One region of the Exiguobacterium sp. RM11 genome, then DNA from elsewhere that is predicted to be linked to it. Evidence: riboswitches for the same ligand, from Rfam matches in the RefSeq annotation. Region 1 holds a riboswitch; each other region holds the start of a gene.

Region 1 (6,308 bases):
CGCGATGCAGGCAATCCAAGTCGCGCGCTCATTGGGGGCGATTATAGAATGAAACCGGAACAAATGATTGAACAGTTGATTGCGTTCGCAAAAGAACGTGAATACATCCGAACGGTCGTCTTGAACGGCTCGCTCGTCAATCCGAATGTACAAGCGGACGCGTATCAGGATGTCGACCTCACTTTTTACGTAGAAGATGTAAAAGCGGTTGCGACCGATCGCTCATGGATCGATATGTTTGGAGAAGTCTTGATCATGCAGATACCTGAAACGTCTGATCCTGAACGACATGTGGCATTTTTGGTGCAGTATGTAGACGGACATCGTATTGATTTGACGATTCGAAGCATCGAGCAACTTGATGAGATGCTCGAAGCCGATTCGCTCAGTCAAATCGTGTTCGACCGAGACCATCATCCGAGTGTGACACCGTCAGACGACACATACCGTGTGACACGCCCGTCTGCTGATGAGTATGCGTCTTGTTGGAATGAATTTTGGTGGGTGTCACTCTATGTTGTCAAAGGAATCAAACGACACCAGGTGTTATACGCGCTCGATCATCTCGACATCATGCGAAATATGCTCCGTCAGATGATGCAATGGAATATCGGCTATGCGACGAACTTTTCTGTGAATCTCGGGAAATCGGGCGACGGGATGCGAGAGCATTTACCGGAAGAATTGTGGGAGATGCTCACGGCGACGTATGCCTCGGCTGAGCTGAGCGCAATTGAAGACACGCATGATCGCCTGCAATCACTCTTCTTCTTTTGCGCGCAGCGTGTCGCGGAACAAGGTGATTTCGTCTTCCGGGAAGAAGAAGCCAGACGCGTCCGTGCCGCATGTGCAACACTTCGACATTCGAACGATTAATGAGGCCGTGAGCCGGGAAACGCTCCTTATAGAGAAAGGAGCGTTTTTTCATGAACCCATATACGACATTTATTGCTCTTCTAGTCGGAAGTCTTGTCCTCTTTGTCGGCATTCGCTTAAAAAAATGGCCAATCATTTTGGTTGCGATGCTCCCCCTTGGTGTCGTCGCATTTAATATGTTCTTACTCATCACGGGGCGCTAGGATATGTTCACTTGTCTTTTTGATACATCGATTTGATGAAGAAGGCACTCGGTAACAAAATGCCGATGGCGCCTTCGATGATGGCGAATAATCGGGTCAAACCAATCGGCAACAAATCACCAAATCCGATTGATAATAAAGTGACCCCGCTGAAATACAGGAGGTTTTCCCAAGTCGGTTCAACGGCATTCATGGATTCGAGTGAAGTCACAAGAATGACTGAATCACGAGACAAAGCATAATAAATCAATGTGAATCCTAACATGACACCAAGTAGGCTAACGAACAACTGAGCGAACAATCTCCCGTCAAATCCTGTTTGCTTGTACGTTTGACGTTTGAAAAACCAAAACACGTTCAAACTGATGAAGAGTAATGCAATGGTTAATAAAATCGTATTCAATCCGGACACATCCTTTTCATGTAAATGAGTTCATTTACCCATTCCCGAAGCGAAGAATGAAAAACAGAATCGGAAAAGGTTTGCAATTGATGAAAAGATTGATAGAATGTGGTCGAAGACGACTGAATTTCATAATGTTTGCCACTAGGGGAGTCGCGTCACGCGGCTGAGATGGACATGGTCCAGACCCTTCGAACCTGATCTAGTTCAAACTAGCGTAGGGAAGTGGGCGAAACGACTCATATGGCTTCACCTAGATATGACTGTCCGAGACGCCGCTTCCGTTATGGGAGGCGGCGTCTTTTTATCTGTGATAAGGGGGAGTTACTATGAAATTTACAGATCACTTACGTCAGGAAGCAGATGGATTGTTTGAAGCAAGCTTTCATCATCCGTTCGTTCGTTCACTCGGAGAAGGAACACTCGATGAGAAAAAGTTTAGACATTACGTCATGCAAGATTCGTATTACTTGAATCAATTCTCAAAAGTGCAGGCCAAAGGGGCGACGCTCGCACCGACAATGGAACTATCGAGTCGCTTTTTAACACATGCCTTACACACGATCGAGGCGGAACTCGCACTTCATCGTGAGTTCTTTACGATGCTCAATGTGACGGATGTTGAACTGGCGACATTCGAGCCGGCACCGACCGCGTATGCGTATGCGCTCCACATGCAACAGGCAGGACCGACACTCGGTGACGTATTGGCGTCAATCCTTCCGTGTTACTGGGTGTATTACGAGATTGGTGAACGCTTAAAGGATAAGCGCCCAGACCATCCGATTTATTCGGCTTGGATTGCGACGTACGGTTCGGAGTGGTTCCGTGAGCTAGTGGAAGAACAGATTGACCGATTGGACGAATTGGCTGGGCAAGCGACAGAAGAAGAGCGGCTTCGTTACACGAAACTCTTCTTGAAGAGTTGCTACTACGAAGTTGCCTTCTGGGAAATGGCGTGGACACTAGAGTCATGGACATTGTCACAGGAGGTCAACCAATGAGACATGAGATTTGGAGTGAGGTTCGAAAAGCGGCACCGTTGATCCACAACATCACAAATACGGTCGTTGCTAACTTTTCGGCGAATGGACTGCTCGCCATTGGTGCTTCTCCCGTCATGGCCGATGCGATTGAAGAAGTGGCGGAGATGACGTTTGTGAGCGATGCGCTCGTGTTAAACATCGGGACACTCGGCACGATGACTGAGGCGACGATGATTCGTGCGGGACAGGCGGCGAATGAAGCGGGATGTCCGATTGTACTCGATCCGGTCGGTGTCGGGGCGACGTCGTTCCGTCGAGATGTCGTCGAGCGGATCCTTCGCCACGTCCGTGTATCGGTCATTCGTGGGAATGCAGGAGAAATCGCGACATTGATTGGCGTTGATTGGACAGCACGAGGTGTGGATGCGGGTGACGGGGCGTATGAACCAAGTCAATTGGCACTCGAAGCGGCGAAACGATATGGATGTGTCGTGGCCGTGACCGGAAAAGAGGATATGGTCAGCGATGGAAGTGTCGTCATAGAAGTTCATGGGGGGACAAAACGGATGACCGATACGACCGGTACGGGATGCTTACTCAGTGCGGTCGTCGGAGCATGTCTAGCGGTCGAAAAGAATGCCCTCAAGGCGACGGTGACAGCCGTATCAGGATATGCCTATTGCGGGGAGTTGGCGAGTGAACGGGCAGAAGGACCAGGAGATTTTCCGATTCACTTTTTAAATGCCCTCCATCAATTGACGCAATATACAATCCCGACGAATCGAATCGAGGTGTCGACCTCATGAGACCACAAGTCTTGACGATTGCAGGATCTGATTCAGGGGGCGGCGCTGGTATTCAGGCCGATTTAAAAACATTTCAAGAGCTCGGTGCGTTCGGGACGAGTGTGTTGACCGCGGTTACGGCTCAAAACACACTAGGTGTGCATGGGATTGAAGCGATTTCCCCGGAAATGATCACTCGGCAAATCGATGCAGTGGCCAATGACTTTCAGATTACAGCATGCAAGACTGGCATGTTGGTAGATGTGGAGCGAATTGAAGCGGTAGCCGCAGCACTTGAACGTCATCGTTTCCAACACGTCGTCGTCGATCCTGTCATGGTGGCGAAAGGGGGCGCTTCTTTGTTGCAAGATAGCGCGGTCGAGGCACTTCGGACGAAGCTGTTGCCATATGCGACGGTCGTGACGCCAAATATCCCTGAGGCAGAGGTATTGGCCGGAATCGAGATTCGAACGGAGGCAGATCAGATGAAGGCCGCTCAATTGATTCGGGCACTCGGTGTCGATGTCGTCATCATCAAAGGTGGACATATGGAAGGTGTGAAGGCCGTCGATTTGATTGTGTCCGAATCTGAAGCGTTTCAAGTGAGCGCACCCCGCGTTCGGACGAAAGACACACATGGAACGGGATGTACGTTCTCTGCAGCTTTTACGGCTGAGCTGGCATACGGAAAGACACTTCGTCAAGCTGTCGCGGACGCGAAGCAATTTATCCATCAGGCGATCACGCATGGATTATCGATTGGACAGGGACATGGACCGACAAATCATTGGGGACATCGTTTAGCGAAAGAAGAGGTAGTTACCGTTGACGTCATGTACGAAACAAGCGCTCGCTAAGCAACTTCGTCTTTATTTTGTGTGTGGGACGACGGATACATCTGATTTGGTGGGGACACTCGAAACGGCACTTCGATGTGGTGTGACATGTTTTCAATTTCGCGAAAAAGGTAAAGATGCATTGTATGGAGATGAAAAAGAAGCAATGGCAAGGACGCTCCAACAGGTATGTCGACAAGCGAATGTTCCATTCATCATCAATGACGATGTGAACTTGGCAATCTCGATTGGTGCAGACGGTGTGCATGTCGGACAAGACGACTTGCCTGCCGAATGGGTCCGTGCAAAGTTAGGCCCTGACAAATGGTTAGGGGTGTCGGTCCATACGATGGAGGAAGTAAGTGCGGCTCTTCCGTTTGCAGATTATGTCGGGATTGGCCCGATTCACGCGACGAAAAGCAAATTGGATGCGGGGCATGTGCGCGGCACTGAACTGATTCAACAAGTCCGTGAACAATACCCACAGCTTCCGATTGTGGGGATCGGAGGCATCCTTCCAGAGCATGTTCCTTCCATCATTCATGACGGGGCAGACGGCGTTGCCGTCATCTCTGCCATTGCTTCTGCACCGGATGTAGCAACGGCTACCCGGCGTTTCGCTTGTCTCTGAATTTAATTTCTTGAGGAGGAAGACAGATGAACGTATTTGTAATCGGTGCAAACGGCCAGATTGGCCATCAATTGGTGGAAAAGTTACACAATGAAGGGAAGCATCACGTCACAGCGATGGTGCGTAAAGAAGAGCAACTCAATGACTTCAAGTCAAAAGGATACAACGCCGTACTCGGTGACCTTGAAGGTTCAGTGGCAGACTTGGAAAAGGCAATCGACGGAATGGATGTCATCGTGTTCGCAGCCGGTTCTGGTGGAAGCACTGGAGCAGACAAGACACTCTTAATTGACCTAGATGGTGCAGCGAAGAGTATCGAAGCAGCACAAGCGAACGGAAACATCAAACACTTCGTCATGGTCAGCGCCTTGAAAGCAGAGGATCGCTCAGCTTGGCCAGATTCGATGAAGCCTTACTATGTAGCGAAGCATCATGCCGATCGCTTACTCGAACAGAGTGGACTCACATACACGATTGTACGTCCGGGCGCATTGACAGATGATGCGGGAACGGGCAAAGTGAACACGCAATTCGAGGGAAGTGGAGAGATTCCACGCGAAGACGTGGCATCATTCTTGGTGCACGTCCTTCATAACCATTCAAACGCGCAGAACAAAGCAATCGATTTGATCAAAGGGGATACCCCGATCGAAGAAACGTTATAAGTGTGTGACACGAAGAACGGGATGTGAACCATCCCGTTTTTTGTCGCGTTAAAGAGGGAAAAGAACGCAGAATAACGAAATAGAAGAATACGAACAGATGAGGAGGTCCCGCATGACCGAGATGTTTATTTATCTGGCGGTCTATTTGTTACCGTCATTTTTGCTCGGATTTTTAGCACTCGATGTCTTTCAACGCAATCCGAATAAAGTAGAGCATCGTTTGCTGAGCCTGTTTGTGTTCGGTTATTCGATGCTCTTCTTGGCTGAATTTGTCCGCCATCTTTCTCCGATTGAATACAGTCCGGCACTCATTGCGTATTGGTTTGGGAATGCCGGCATCTTCATCTTTATCTTTTCTGTTCATTTCATATTAAGTATCACAGGCGTCGGAGCAAAGGCACCGAAGTGGCTGTATCCTTGGGTCGTCTATTTGCCGCTGATTCCCGTCATATTGACGTATATCCGGCGAGAGAACATCATCAACAGTCAACAGTTTGAGCAAGTGGGGATCTGGATTTATCCCGAGTTCAACGCTTCTTATTTGATTACGCTGACCGTCGGGAACATCTTTCACATATTGATCATCGGTCTCATTTTTTATGCTCTCAAACGTGCGGAACGAAGAGAACACCAACGCGTGTTGCGCATGCTTTTTTGGACGGCAAATGTCGTATTGTTATGGGATGTTGTCTTCGGTTATTTTCAATTCCGTGGGTTCATTCCGCCGTACTCTTATATGTATGGAGGGCTCGTATGGGCAGTGGCGCTCGTCATCGCAATGAATCGTTTGGATTTCTTGACCTCTTACGTGAAACGATACGGGACACTGTATAACTTGAATCCATCTGCCATCTTGTTGATTGATCCCGATGGAAAAGTGGAAAGTGCGAATCCAGCAGCGCGCACACTCTTTCATACGGTCC
Region 2 (6,308 bases), 1.1 Mb from region 1:
CAGCTGAATCAGTAGCGTACCGACAATGATGACAAGCGGGGTCCATGGGTTGTAAAACAGTACCAGACCGAACATGATGAGCGTCAATGTCACAAACTTAACCGTCGGATTCATGTCATGGAGTGACATCGTTCTCCCCTCCCTTGCAATCGATAATCAAGGAGCATCTCTGTGTTCTGCCATAGTTCATCCCCGAACGGTCCCGAAAGTTCCCCATCCTTCATCAAATAGAACGTATTGGCGATATTGGCGAACGATAGGTCATGGGTTACGAACAGGATGGTCTGCCCTTGTTCCGCATGCCGCTTCATCAGCGCCTCGAGTGCATGGAGTGACACTTCGTCCTGACCTGCAGTCGGTTCATCGAATGCAAGCAATTGCTTATTCGATAGCGACTGGATTCCAACTGCGAGCCTCCGTTTTTGGCCGTGACTAAGGGATAACGGATGGAGAGATCTCTGATTATGAAGCTCCATGTCAGTTAACACGGTCTCAATTGATGTTTCGTGACCAAACTGTAACTCACGCTCAACAGAGTTCATAAAAAATAGATGTTCTGGTGATTGTGGCACGAGTCCGACCCGATGATTGTGTTCTGTTAAGCTTCTTAAAAATGTCGACTTCCCGCTCCCATTCGGTCCGAGAATGGCAATCACTTCTCCAGCTTGGACATGGAGCATCGTCTCGTTGAGCTGAAACGAATCACGTCTGACCTCTTTAACCTTGTAGCGTTGAATAGCTGAGAGTGACGCGTTCGACTTCACGAATACAAAATCCTCGACCGGACGGAATAATTCATGCCTAACGATACACCCTCGCTCTAACTCAATATGCCAGTCAAAGTAATCTCCCCATAGATGAGGACGATGCTCGACGACAATGACATTCAGATCTTTCATTTTGTCGAGCCATTTTACAAATTCTTGCGCGGTCACTGGGTCTAGATGCGTCAACGGTTCATCGAGCAGTAGCCATTTCGGTCTTCCGACTAGAGCGCACGCAACAGCAATCCGCTGTTTCTGTCCGCCTGACAACGAATCAATTTTGCGGTTTCGATAATCACTCAACTGTAACGATTCGAGGATTTCTGTCACGCGTTGTTCGATGTCTGAGACAGGTGTCGACAAGTTCTCAAGTGTGAAAATCAGTTCTTCTTCCACCCGCTCCATGACAAATTGCGTATCCGGGTCTTGAAACACCGTTGCGACCTGCTGATTGATCTCGCCAGGTGCATAGTCGTCGTATGATCGTCCAAGTAGTTTGAGTCTACCATCAAGGATTCCGTCACAATTCTCCGGATAGAGACGGTTGAAGAGCGCGAGAAGCGTCGATTTCCCGCTTCCGCTCGCCCCACTAAGAATCGTACGACCTTGACGGATTGAAACGGTCACGTCTTCAAGAATCGCCTCAGAACTCTCTGGGAATCGAAAATGAAGTGACTCTGTCTCAACCATGGACGTTCCCACTTCGTGAAATCGCATAACCGCGAAGTGATCCTGTCTTCAGCAATAGGTCACTGAGCAACTTCCCACCGATTCCAGCGATGACCATCCCACTGACGGCTCTCAGCCCGAACATCGTCGCCACATAGCCTGGCTCTAACATCGCGAACCCACTCATGAAATATGTATAGACGAAACTCGTGACAGCCGACCCAAATCCGGCAAGCATGAGTACCCATAGCTCATAACGTCTATAGCCCGTCATCGCAAAGACGGCTTCTGCCCCTAAACCTTGAACGATGCCGACCAAGATGATGCGTGGCCCAATGGCATTTCCAATCAACATCTCAATCGTTGCGGCCATCACTTCTGAGATGAATGCCGCCCCCGGTTTACGAATGATGTATGCGGAGATAATCGATACGATAAACCAGATGCCAAAGATCCACTCGTAGGCGATGGGACCGATCAACCCTGCCCACAAGTTACCGATATGAACGAACAATAAATAGACAACCGCGAAGACAACAGATAGTACGGAGACAAGGACGACTTCTTTCAATTTCCACGATTTAAGCATGTCGCCCTCCATGTGACGGACTATTTACGCTGAACGTCACCGTCATGACAACGTGTCGGTTCTTTTCGCGCGTCCGCTTAAAGGCCGCCTCGTAGTATGAGAACACGTCATCTAAGTTCCCATGGATGCCTGATGCATAATGCATCGACTCGTTATAGACACCAGCCTGTTTTGCTTGTTCGATTTCCTCATAGATAAGCTCCATGTAATCGTCAGCACCCATCGGATAGAGTGCGAACTGCGATGACACATACTGGTCTCTTGATGCACCGTTTAATGGTTCGCTCGGAGCCTTGAGTACCTCATCTCCCGCCGAATCCCCTGGACAACCGACAGAGAACGTTCCGCTCATTGAGACATGCTTCCCTTCTTCCGAAGCAAGACTCAAGACCATTCGAGCGACGTCAAACACATGCTCGACTTGTCCACGGATGACCGTCGACACGTCATCCGTATGTCTCCACACACCTGACAGATCCGTTCGTTTTAGTGCACCTTTGATTGTCCCGACAAAATCGTCTGTCATCGGGCTTAGTGTGAATCGAAACCCGACAATCGGACTCGTACCACATGATTCATTCATTTTATTTCCCCCTCTAAATGTGTTTGCATAAAAAAAGCCGCATTCATGAGAATGCAGCAACAAAATCTATACAAACTTGCATAGAGAAAGTGCCGCACTTCCTCACGCCAGTATTATCTGGATCGAGTTATAAGGGATCGGAGCCGTGCTCTCATCTCAGCCGAAGCACCCCTAGTGCAGTCATTAATATGCGGTTACTTATGCAGTCACAGTATAGCGATGTTTCGAAGCTTTGTAAACGGTCAATCTGAATATGTGACGTATTGACCCGTACCAGGGAGCGGGTCATGGAGCGTATCCCACGATGTTTCCATCTCCTCATCCGTCAACAAGCATGCGTCAAGTGAACGCTCGACAGTCTCCCGGTCCATTCGTTGACCGATGAGGACCAATTCGTTCTGTCTGTCTCCGTACGGCTCGATGTAGTCTTCGCGCAGTTCAGGTTCTGTTGCAAACATAGCCTCTCGTTCACTCTCCGGAAGTGTCGCTAGCCAACGACCCGCATGTTCGAGCGTTGATGCATACCCAGCCTGTGAAAACAGACAAGCGAGGTCGTTTCGTGTCGCAATCCATAAGAAACCTTTGGCACGAACGATTTCTTCAGGGTAATGTTCCATCCAATTCATCAAACGCTCAGGATGGAACGGTCGACGCCGACGGTAAACGAACGAACTGATGCCATACTCTTCCGTTTCCGGCGTATGTTCTTCCGACTCGAGTTCTTGAATCCAACCTGCGGCGCGCATCGCTTGGTCAAAATCGAACAACCGGACGTCTAGCAGGTCGTCTAACGCCACATTCGAGTAGGTCGACGTCAACAACTTAGCACTCGGATTGAGCGTTTTCAGTAAACCCTTCATTTCCTGCAGTTCTTCTTCAGATACCCTGTCCGCCTTGTTCAACACGATGATGTCCGCAAACTCGACTTGGTCGACGAGAAGGTCGACGACTTCATGTACGTCACCTGGATCGACGGCTTGTTGGCGTTCCATAAGCGATTCACCGGAATTGAAATCTTTGAAGAAGCGGTACGCATCAACGACGGTGACCATCGCATCAATATAGACACGGCTCGTCAAATCGATTCCGAGCGCGTCGTCAGCATACGTGAACGTCTGTGCAACGGGAATCGGTTCAGAGATACCAGAAGACTCGATGATGATGCCATCGAGGTCGCGATCTTTCGTTAAATCATAGACAGCTGTCAACAAATCTTCGCGAAGCGTGCAACAGATACATCCGTTCGAAAGTTCGACTAATTTTTCATCGGTCCGGGAGAATCCTCCCTGCTCGATCAACTTCTCATCGATATTCAGTTCACTCATATCATTCACGATGACCGCATATTTCTTGTGATCCCGGTTATGTAAGATGTGGTTAAGCAGCGTCGTCTTGCCGCTACCAAGATACCCCGAGAGTACCGTAATTGGAATTCGTTTCATGATATACCCCCCTATTTAAATCGTAATGATTACTTTTTATATAATGGAATGGGAACATCTTTTTGTCAACAAAAAAACACGTCCAACGACGTGTTTTTGAATATGTGGGTATTTATTCCTCAAGTGCCCTTCTTTCGGCTTCCGAGCGCGGATAAGCGTTCGCCTGCCATTCAGCCCGATAAATCGAGTCGAGTTGAGTCAATCCGACTTCATCCTCGTCTTTGTCTGAATCGACGCTCGGCACCTCATCCCACTTCGGGTCGAGGTACGAATGGTCTTCTTCACGTGCTCGGTTTTCTTGGATCTTTTGAATCCCCATCTTAACTGCTGCTGCAACTGCCAACCCAATACCTGCTCGAACCAACAGTCGTTTCACCATCGTGCTTCCTCCTCAGCGACCGAAACGATACAATGGCATTCCTTTCACTTCTGTGTCGATAATAAATACCGATCCCGCATCCGGATATTCGGCAAGCGCTTCTTCATCCATTCCTTCACGAGCCGTCGTGATGGCTAATCGATTCAGCCCATCCCCGATAAAGGCGCATGAAGTGACATTCGGTGCAGGAACATGCACTTCCAATAGTTTTTCACCTGTTGACGGGTCCCAACGTGACACTCGTCCACCAGCAAAATGTGCAATCCATAGACAGCCTTCAGAATCGGACGTCATCCCGTCAGGAAAACCTTCTTCCTCGGAAAAATCAACGACGACCTCTCCGTTCGAGAGCGTTCCTGACTTCAAATCAAAATCATATTTCCGAATTTTTTCAGTCGGTGTATCGATATGATAAAATACGGAATGGTCAGGCGACCATGTCAACCCGTTCGAAAGTGTCAATTCGACCAAGAGTGTTGTCGTCGTTCCATCTCGATCGACTCGATACAATGTCGCTTCGTTTTCTTCATCCTCAAGATGGAGCGTACCTGCAAAAATGCGACCATATGGATCGGCTTTCCCGTCGTTGAAACGTAATCGACCATCCGGGTCATCCAACTCGACAATCTTATTTAGATCTCGATTAATTTCATCCCATTCATAGATTCCATCCTTCAATCCAAGGACGACACCGTCCGTCACTTTTGGTATGACAAAACCGACCTGTTTTCCGACCTCGAATGAAGAAATCTCGTCTTCTCGCTCGTCATACCACCATAATGTATGACCTTCGATATCTACCCAATAAAAACGCTTTAACTCAGCATCCCAACAAGGACCTTCACCAAGCGTATTTCGTACCCGAATCCACAGCGACGCATCTACTCTCTCCATTACTTAGCCTCCACTCTATCCATTAGTTCAGAAATCTATTCCCTTCTCCCATCTGGACTATGCATGAATTCGGAAAATCGTGATGGATTTTCACCGTCACTTGTTCGATTTGCTATAGTGAAAGAAAAGTAGAGAGGAAGTGAATGTCTTGTCAAAATGGGATGAACGATTTAGCTCGGAGGATTATGTGTATGGGACAGAGCCGAACGAGTTTTTACAAAAATGGATCACCTCTCATCAGATCGAAGGAAAACGTGTATTGGCCATCGCTGAGGGGGAAGGTCGAAACGCAGTCTGGCTCGCCACGCTCGGCTTCGACGTCGAGATGTGGGACGCTTCGAAAGTGGGACTCGAAAAAGCGAAGCGCTTGGCAACTTCACGAAACGTCTCCCTTCAGACGAAGCAGATTGACTTGAATGAAGCGGTCTGGTCGCAAGATACGTATGACCTAGTCATCTGTATCTTCGGCCACTTTCCTCCACATGTCAGAGAAAAGGTGCTCGCCGGTATTCAAAAAACACTGCGACCTGGTGGCGTATTCCTGACCGAGGTGTACTCTACACATCAACTCGCCTACAGGACAGGTGGACCAAAAGACGCCCCACTTCTTTACACTGAGGAGATGTTCCACCAACTCGAAGACAATTTCATTCCTCTCGTTTTGAACGAGAATGTCGTATGGCGAGAAGAAGGAAGACTGCATCACGGTGAATCAGCTGTGATTCAATATGTCGGACAAAAACGATAAGCGAATGGCCTCCCCGAAAATTCGGAGAAGCCATTTGATTACTTCGCGCCTTCGACGTTCATATGCTTACTGCGGAGCTGACCGCAAGCTGCATCGATGTCTGTCCCGTGTTCGAGACGGACACCCGTATTGACGCCACGCTTTTTCAAGATATCATAAAACGCCATGATATCTTCCGGTGTGCTTCGCTCATATTGAATATGCTCGTTGACCGGATTGTACGGAATCAAGTTGATGTAA
Region 3 (6,308 bases), 1.3 Mb from region 1:
CGAAAATGGTGGATTTGGATCTTACTCATCGTTCTATTGATTGGTGGAAGCATTGCCGCTTACGTGGTTGCCGATGAGATGTCGCGTTCCGTCGTGCCGGATGTCGTCGGTATGAGTATCGGGGATGCGACGACAGAGCTTGAAGCTTCCGGGTTTGTCGTCGAAGTGACAGAACGGGCGAGCGATGATATTGCGGAGGGTGAGGTCATTTCGCAAAACCCGCAAGAAGGACGTAAGCCAAAACGCGGAACGACCGTGACGATTGTCGTATCGGCCGGAAAAGAGACGGTCGAAATGCCGAACGTAGAAGGTCTCTCGCAAACTGCTGCCGAACGTATGTTGAAAGACTTGGCATTCAGCGACCTTGAAATCACAACAGAAGCTTCCGAAACGGTGAATAGTGGAGACGTGATTTCGCAATCGGTCGACCCAGGTGAAGAGGTCGTTCCTTCAGAGGTGACGGTCACACTCGTCGTTTCGACAGGAAGCAACAAAGTGGAACTATCGAACCTTGCTGGATATACGTTCGACGAAGCATCCATTTATGCTGAACAGAACAAATTGAAAATCGTGAAGCGGGATGAATTTTCGACAAGTGTTCCAAAAGGTCAAATCATCCGTCAACTTCCGACAGCCGGGACAGCAGTCGACCCGGGAACGGAGCTCACGGTCATCGTATCGGAAGGCGTTGAACCGACTGATATTTCAATTGAACGTGAAGTGACCGTGGAAGTCGAGCAACCGGACAAAGACAAGAAACCGAAGACGGTCGAAGTCGTGATTCGTACGGTTGACGCACGCGGTGAGATTGAGGTGCTTCGTGATCAAATCACAGAGACGACAACGTATTCGTATACGCTCGTCATTGCCCCTGACGAAGTCGGGACGGCGACGATTGAAGTCGATGGTGAGATTGTCCGAACAGATTCAGTCACATATGCACAAGCTGAAGAGGCACAATAAAGAGGTGACGGTGTCGTCACCTCTTTTTTAAAGGAGGTAGTCATAATGAAAGGAACAATCATTCGCCTTCAAGGCGGGTTTTACGATGTGATGACCGAGACGAATCAAGAGATTCGTTGTCGGGCCAGAGGAAACTTTCGAAAACGCAACATCTCACCGGTCGTCGGCGATGATGTGGTGATTCAAGATCAAGAAGATGGGACCGGCTATATTTTAGAGGTGGAAGAGCGTCAAAACCACCTCGTTCGCCCGCCGATTGCCAATATCGATCAGGCGTTCCTCCTCTTTTCAGTAAAAGAACCGGCGTTTTCATATCATTTACTCGACCGTTTCCTCGTCCTCATCGAGTCAAAGCAAATTCATCCAATCATCGTCTTGACGAAGATGGACTTGCTCGATGAACATGAAGTCGAGCCGATACAAGAAGCGATTGCACGTTATCGCGCCATCGGGTATGACGTGATTGAGACATCGACGGAGCAAGCGCACGGAGTGGATGAAGTGCGCGGTCTCTTCAAAGGGAAGACGAGCGTCTTCGCCGGTCAGACCGGTGTCGGGAAAAGTTCGTTACTTAACGCCGTCGCGCCAGAGCTCGAGTTGGCGACAGGGGAAATCTCTAAATCACTCGGTCGTGGAAAGCATACGACGCGTCACGTGACGTTGATTCAATTAGCGGATGGTCTTGTTGCCGACACACCTGGATTTTCAAGCTTGGAGTTTCCGCAAGAACTTGAGGCAGATGAACTCAGATGGTGCTTCCCTGATTTCGTGGAACGCCATGACGATTGTAAGTTCCGTGGATGTGCTCATCTGAATGAACCGGGATGTGCCATCAAACAAGCCGTTGAAAATGGTGAAATCGCTTCAACACGATACGAGAATTATGTTACCTTTATGGAAGAGTTAAACGATCGAAAACGGAGGTATTGACAGATGATTAAAATTGCACCATCTATTTTAGCGGCCGACTTTGCCAATTTGGAGGCGGAAGTGAAAGCTGTCCAAGAAGCGGGAGCGGACTATATCCATTTTGACGTCATGGACGGACAGTTCGTGCCGAACATCTCGATTGGTCTGCCGGTCCTCGCAAGCTTGCGTAAAAAATCAGACATGGTCCTCGATGTGCATTTGATGATTGACCAACCGGAACGCTATGTCGAAGACTTCGTGAAAGCGGGAGCGGACATCGTGACCGTTCACGTGGAAGCGACGAACCATTTGCATCGCGTCTTGCAACAAATCAAAGCGGCTGGCGCAAAATGCGGAGTCGTCTTGAACCCGCATACACCGCTCTCGACGATTGAACACGTGCTTGCGGACGTCGACATGGTATTGCTCATGACCGTCAACCCAGGGTTCGGGGGACAAGCCTTCATCGAATCGGTCGTACCGAAAATTTCAGCACTCAGTCATCTCCGCCAAGACCGTCAGCTTGATTTTGAGATTGAAATCGATGGTGGTGTCAACGCGGAAACGGCAAAATATTGCATCGACGCAGGGGCTGATGTCCTTGTTGCGGGATCAGCCATCTATAATCAACCAGATTATAAAGCAGCCATCGATAGCATTCGTGGCGCATCTCGTGTATAATCGACGATAGAACAACAAGATAGAGTCGCAAGGGGTGTCACATCATGTGGCTGAGAGGCATACGCTAACCCTTTGAACCTGTTCCGTTCACACGGACGTAGGGATGTGGCGAAAATGCACGTTGCGAATCCAAGCAGCATGGCGTTTACGTCATGCTGCTTTTTGTCGTTCAACCAAATAAAGGAGGAAGAAAGATGAAATCACGTTTCAAATTACAAGCGCTCATTGAAATTTCATTGTTTGCAGCGCTCGGGCTCATTTTTGATTTGCTCATTCCATACCGTTTGCCACAAGGGGGATCCATCAGTTTAGCGATGCTCCCGATCTTTGTGATGGCATTCCGCCACGGATTAAAAGGTGGTCTCGCAACAGGTGCCCTCGTCGGGACACTTCAACTCTTGTTCGGTGCCTATATTTTCACGCCTGTACAATTCCTGCTCGACTATACGGTCGCTTATGGTCTCGTCGGAATGGCCGGAGTGTTCGCGGGGCGTGTGAAGCAAGCTGCGAGCAACGGGGCGACGAAGACGCTTGCCACATATTTAGTACTCGGGGCGCTCCTTGGTTCGATGTTACGATACGCGGCGCACGTCATCTCGGGAATTGTCTTCTTTGCTGAATATGCAGAAGGTCCGGTCGTCGCCTATTCACTCGGCTACAATGCTACGTATATGGCACCATCCTTTGTCATCTCAGCCATCGTGTTAGTGCTCCTCTTCACGACAGCACCACGTTTCACGCGTGTGGCGACACGGGATCTCCGTCAATGAATATTTTGATAGTCGCGGCTAGTCCGGAACCCATTCCGGACTTACCGCGTGATGCCGATTTTGTCATCGGTGTCGATGGTGGATATCAAAGATTATTAGATGAAGAGATCATGCCAGACGTCGTGGTCGGGGACTTTGATTCGTTTAAAGGACTACCGCCTGAGGAGGCGCTACGCTATCCTTCGGAGAAAGACGTGACGGACTTAGAGATTGCACTAGCGTTCGCGAGAGAACGCGGGGCGACACGGATGGATGTATATGGTGGCTTAGGCGGACGCATCGATATGACGTTTGCGAACGTCGGCTTACTTGAAACGTATCCGGAGATGGTTCTTCACGGAGAAGGTCAAACGGTTTATCTCGTGAGAACAGGTAGCGAGGTCATTATGAAGCGAGACGGGCACTATCTTTCCTTCATGCCTTGGAAGACGGCCACGATCTCGATTGAAGGTGTCAAATATCCACTCGACCATCATGAGGTCAAGAGTGGGGAGGCGTTGACGATTTCGAATGAATGGACCGAAGCGTCTGCCCGATTGACGGTCCATCACGGAATGGTTCTTGTCATGATCATCAAAAAATAAGCAAAAAAAAATCCCATCGGCGAATGCCGCTGGGATTTATTCGTTCGTGTATAAGTATTATACGCGTTCAACGAGACCTGATTTAAGTGCGCGAGCTGAAACCCAAACGCGTTTCGGTTTACCGTCAACGAGAATACGAACTTTTTGTACGTTTACACCCCAAGTACGTTTTGTCTTGTTGAGTGCGTGCGAACGGTTGTTACCTGATTTAGGTGATTTACCTGTTACGTAGCATTTACGTGCCATGCGTTTCCCCTCCTTTTTTATGTGGGTTCGTCCTAATAGACACTCGTTTATATTAGCACGGCTTTTTTCCCGATGCAACTAGAAAATCGTACCATGACAAGAAAAAAACTTGACATTACTCTCAAGGATTTGAATAATGAATGAGGTTATCGCGTTAATTGACCGAGTTTCTGGAGCAGGTTCTTTTAATAACTAGGTACTTATTGTAGAATGTACATTAGGAATCATTCCGAATAAAGGAGGCTACTCCATATGGCAATTGAAATGAAGACAACATATGGCAATATTGACATCACAAGTGACGTCATCGCGACACTCGCAGGTGGTGCGGCGATGGAATGCTTCGGTGTGGTCGGCATGGCTTCACAAGCACAACTGAAAGACGGCATTGCTGAATTATTAAAACGTGAAAATTACGCGCGTGGTGTCGTCGTACGTCAAGAAGATGAAGACGTACATATCGACATGCACATCATTGTAAGCTACGGAACGAAAGTATCTGAAGTTGCATACAACGTGCAGAGCCGAGTGAAGTATACGCTCGGAGAAACTTTAGGATTAAACGTTTCGTCGGTAAATATATTCGTTCAAGGCGTTCGTCTGACGAATGACTGACGAAAACGGAGGAGGATTTGGTGTGGGTTTAAAACGTTTAGATGGATTGGCGCTCTCAAACATGATCGCGAACGGAGCGGCCAACTTGAGCCAAAACGCAGATTATGTGGATTCGCTTAACGTCTTCCCGGTTCCAGACGGAGATACGGGAACGAACATGAACTTGACGATGACGTCGGGTGCGAAAGAAGTAGCAGCGATGAACTCATCAGATATCGCAGAGGTGTCATCGAAGTTTGCTCGTGGACTACTTATGGGAGCACGTGGAAACTCAGGCGTTATTTTAAGTCAGTTGTTCCGTGGATTCGGTAAAGCGGTTGAAGGCAAAGCGGAACTGACAACTGTTGATTTTGCAGAGGCGCTCAAGCGCGGTGTCGACACGGCATACAAGGCGGTTATGAAACCGGTTGAAGGAACGATTTTGACGGTTGCTCGTGAAGCGGCCGACGAAGCGCTTCTTGCGTCAGAGTCGACAAGTGATTTCACTGAATTTATGAAACGTGTCATCGTAGAAGCGAAAGCATCGTTAGACCGTACACCGGACTTGTTGCCGGTATTAAAAGAAGTCGGCGTCGTCGACTCAGGTGGTCAAGGTCTTCTCGTCATCTACGAAGGATTCCTTGCAAGCCTTGAAGGAAAAGAACTCGAGAAACCACATGCACCTGTCATGGATGCGTTGATTGAGGCAGAACATCATGCCCATGCAGCACAAGGGTTCATGTCAACAGAAGACATCGAATTCGGCTACTGCACGGAGATCATGGTTCGTTTCCAAGACGATAAGTTAAAGAATGCGCCGTTCAATGAAGACGCATTCCGTAACGAATTGTCAGAACTAGGGGATTCTCTCCTTGTCGTCGCGGACGAAGAACTCTTAAAAGTTCACGTTCACGTCGAGACTCCAGGTGAGGTCATCACGAAAGGTCAGCGTTTCGGTGAACTCGTTGCAGTCAAAATCGAGAACATGCGTCAACAACACTCGACAATCCTTGAAGAAGAACACGGCGCAAATCAGCACGGTGTTCAACAGGCCGAGAAGCCAAAAGCACCATTTGCGATCGTAACGGTGGCAATGGGTGAAGGTGTCAGTGAATTGTTCCGTTCGCTTGGGGCGGCACATGTTATCGAAGGCGGTCAGACGATGAACCCATCGACAGAAGATATCGTCAAGGCGATTGAATCTGCACATGCGGAACATGTCTTTATCTTCCCGAACAACTCAAACATCATCATGGCTGCTGAGCAAGCGGCGTCTGTCGCACCATGCGGCGTCTCTGTCATCCCGACGAAGACGGTCCCACAAGGTCTTGCGGCGGCAATCGCCTTCAACCCAGAGGCGGATGTCGAGATGAACGAACAAGCGATGAAAGCGGCTGCCGCGACTGTGAAGTCTGGTCAAGTCACTTACGCTGTTCGTGATACGAGCATCGATGGCGTGGAAATCAAGAAAGACGAGCATATGGCAATCGCAGAGAAGAAAATTGTTTCTTCATCGACGTCAAGCCTCGAAGCGGCTAAAAAGTTGGTCGATGCACTCGTC

Evidence for each region. Region 1 has a riboswitch for thiamine pyrophosphate ahead of tenA (thiaminase II). Riboswitches for the same ligand answer to the same signal wherever they lie in the genome.
Region 2: another riboswitch for thiamine pyrophosphate. It lies ahead of AC5LIL_RS06945 (YkoF family thiamine/hydroxymethylpyrimidine-binding protein); the one in region 1 lies ahead of tenA (thiaminase II).
Region 3: another riboswitch for thiamine pyrophosphate. It lies ahead of thiT (energy-coupled thiamine transporter ThiT); the one in region 1 lies ahead of tenA (thiaminase II).

What each region holds. Positions count from the first base shown of each region.
Region 1 covers NZ_CM187558.1:201,488-207,795, forward strand. Annotated here, with positions in the region: gene AC5LIL_RS01195 (pentapeptide repeat-containing protein) at 1-52, shown strand, start outside; gene AC5LIL_RS01200 (aminoglycoside 6-adenylyltransferase) at 49-876, shown strand; gene AC5LIL_RS01205 (hypothetical protein) at 927-1,079, shown strand; gene AC5LIL_RS01210 (ion channel) at 1,087-1,491, opposite strand; TPP riboswitch at 1,619-1,723, shown strand; gene tenA (thiaminase II) at 1,812-2,486, shown strand; gene thiM (hydroxyethylthiazole kinase) at 2,483-3,274, shown strand; gene thiD (bifunctional hydroxymethylpyrimidine kinase/phosphomethylpyrimidine kinase) at 3,271-4,110, shown strand; gene thiE (thiamine phosphate synthase) at 4,079-4,720, shown strand; gene AC5LIL_RS01235 (SDR family oxidoreductase) at 4,747-5,385, shown strand; gene AC5LIL_RS01240 (GGDEF domain-containing protein) at 5,498-6,308, shown strand, end outside.
Region 2 covers NZ_CM187558.1:1,322,249-1,328,556, reverse strand. Annotated here, with positions in the region: gene AC5LIL_RS06960 (energy-coupling factor transporter transmembrane component T family protein) at 1-129, opposite strand, end outside; gene AC5LIL_RS06955 (ABC transporter ATP-binding protein) at 111-1,454, opposite strand; gene AC5LIL_RS06950 (ECF transporter S component) at 1,447-2,022, opposite strand; gene AC5LIL_RS06945 (YkoF family thiamine/hydroxymethylpyrimidine-binding protein) at 2,015-2,605, opposite strand; TPP riboswitch at 2,688-2,788, opposite strand; gene AC5LIL_RS06940 (GTP-binding protein) at 2,848-4,047, opposite strand; gene AC5LIL_RS06935 (hypothetical protein) at 4,160-4,426, opposite strand; gene AC5LIL_RS06930 (SMP-30/gluconolactonase/LRE family protein) at 4,439-5,320, opposite strand; gene AC5LIL_RS06925 (methyltransferase domain-containing protein) at 5,469-6,068, shown strand; gene rlmN (dual-specificity RNA methyltransferase RlmN) at 6,107-6,308, opposite strand, start outside.
Region 3 covers NZ_CM187558.1:1,716,059-1,722,366, reverse strand. Annotated here, with positions in the region: gene pknB (Stk1 family PASTA domain-containing Ser/Thr kinase) at 1-963, shown strand, start outside; gene rsgA (ribosome small subunit-dependent GTPase A) at 1,006-1,893, shown strand; gene rpe (ribulose-phosphate 3-epimerase) at 1,897-2,553, shown strand; TPP riboswitch at 2,574-2,674, shown strand; gene thiT (energy-coupled thiamine transporter ThiT) at 2,748-3,323, shown strand; gene AC5LIL_RS08995 (thiamine diphosphokinase) at 3,320-3,907, shown strand; gene rpmB (50S ribosomal protein L28) at 3,965-4,153, opposite strand; gene AC5LIL_RS08985 (Asp23/Gls24 family envelope stress response protein) at 4,406-4,768, shown strand; gene AC5LIL_RS08980 (DAK2 domain-containing protein) at 4,791-6,308, shown strand, end outside.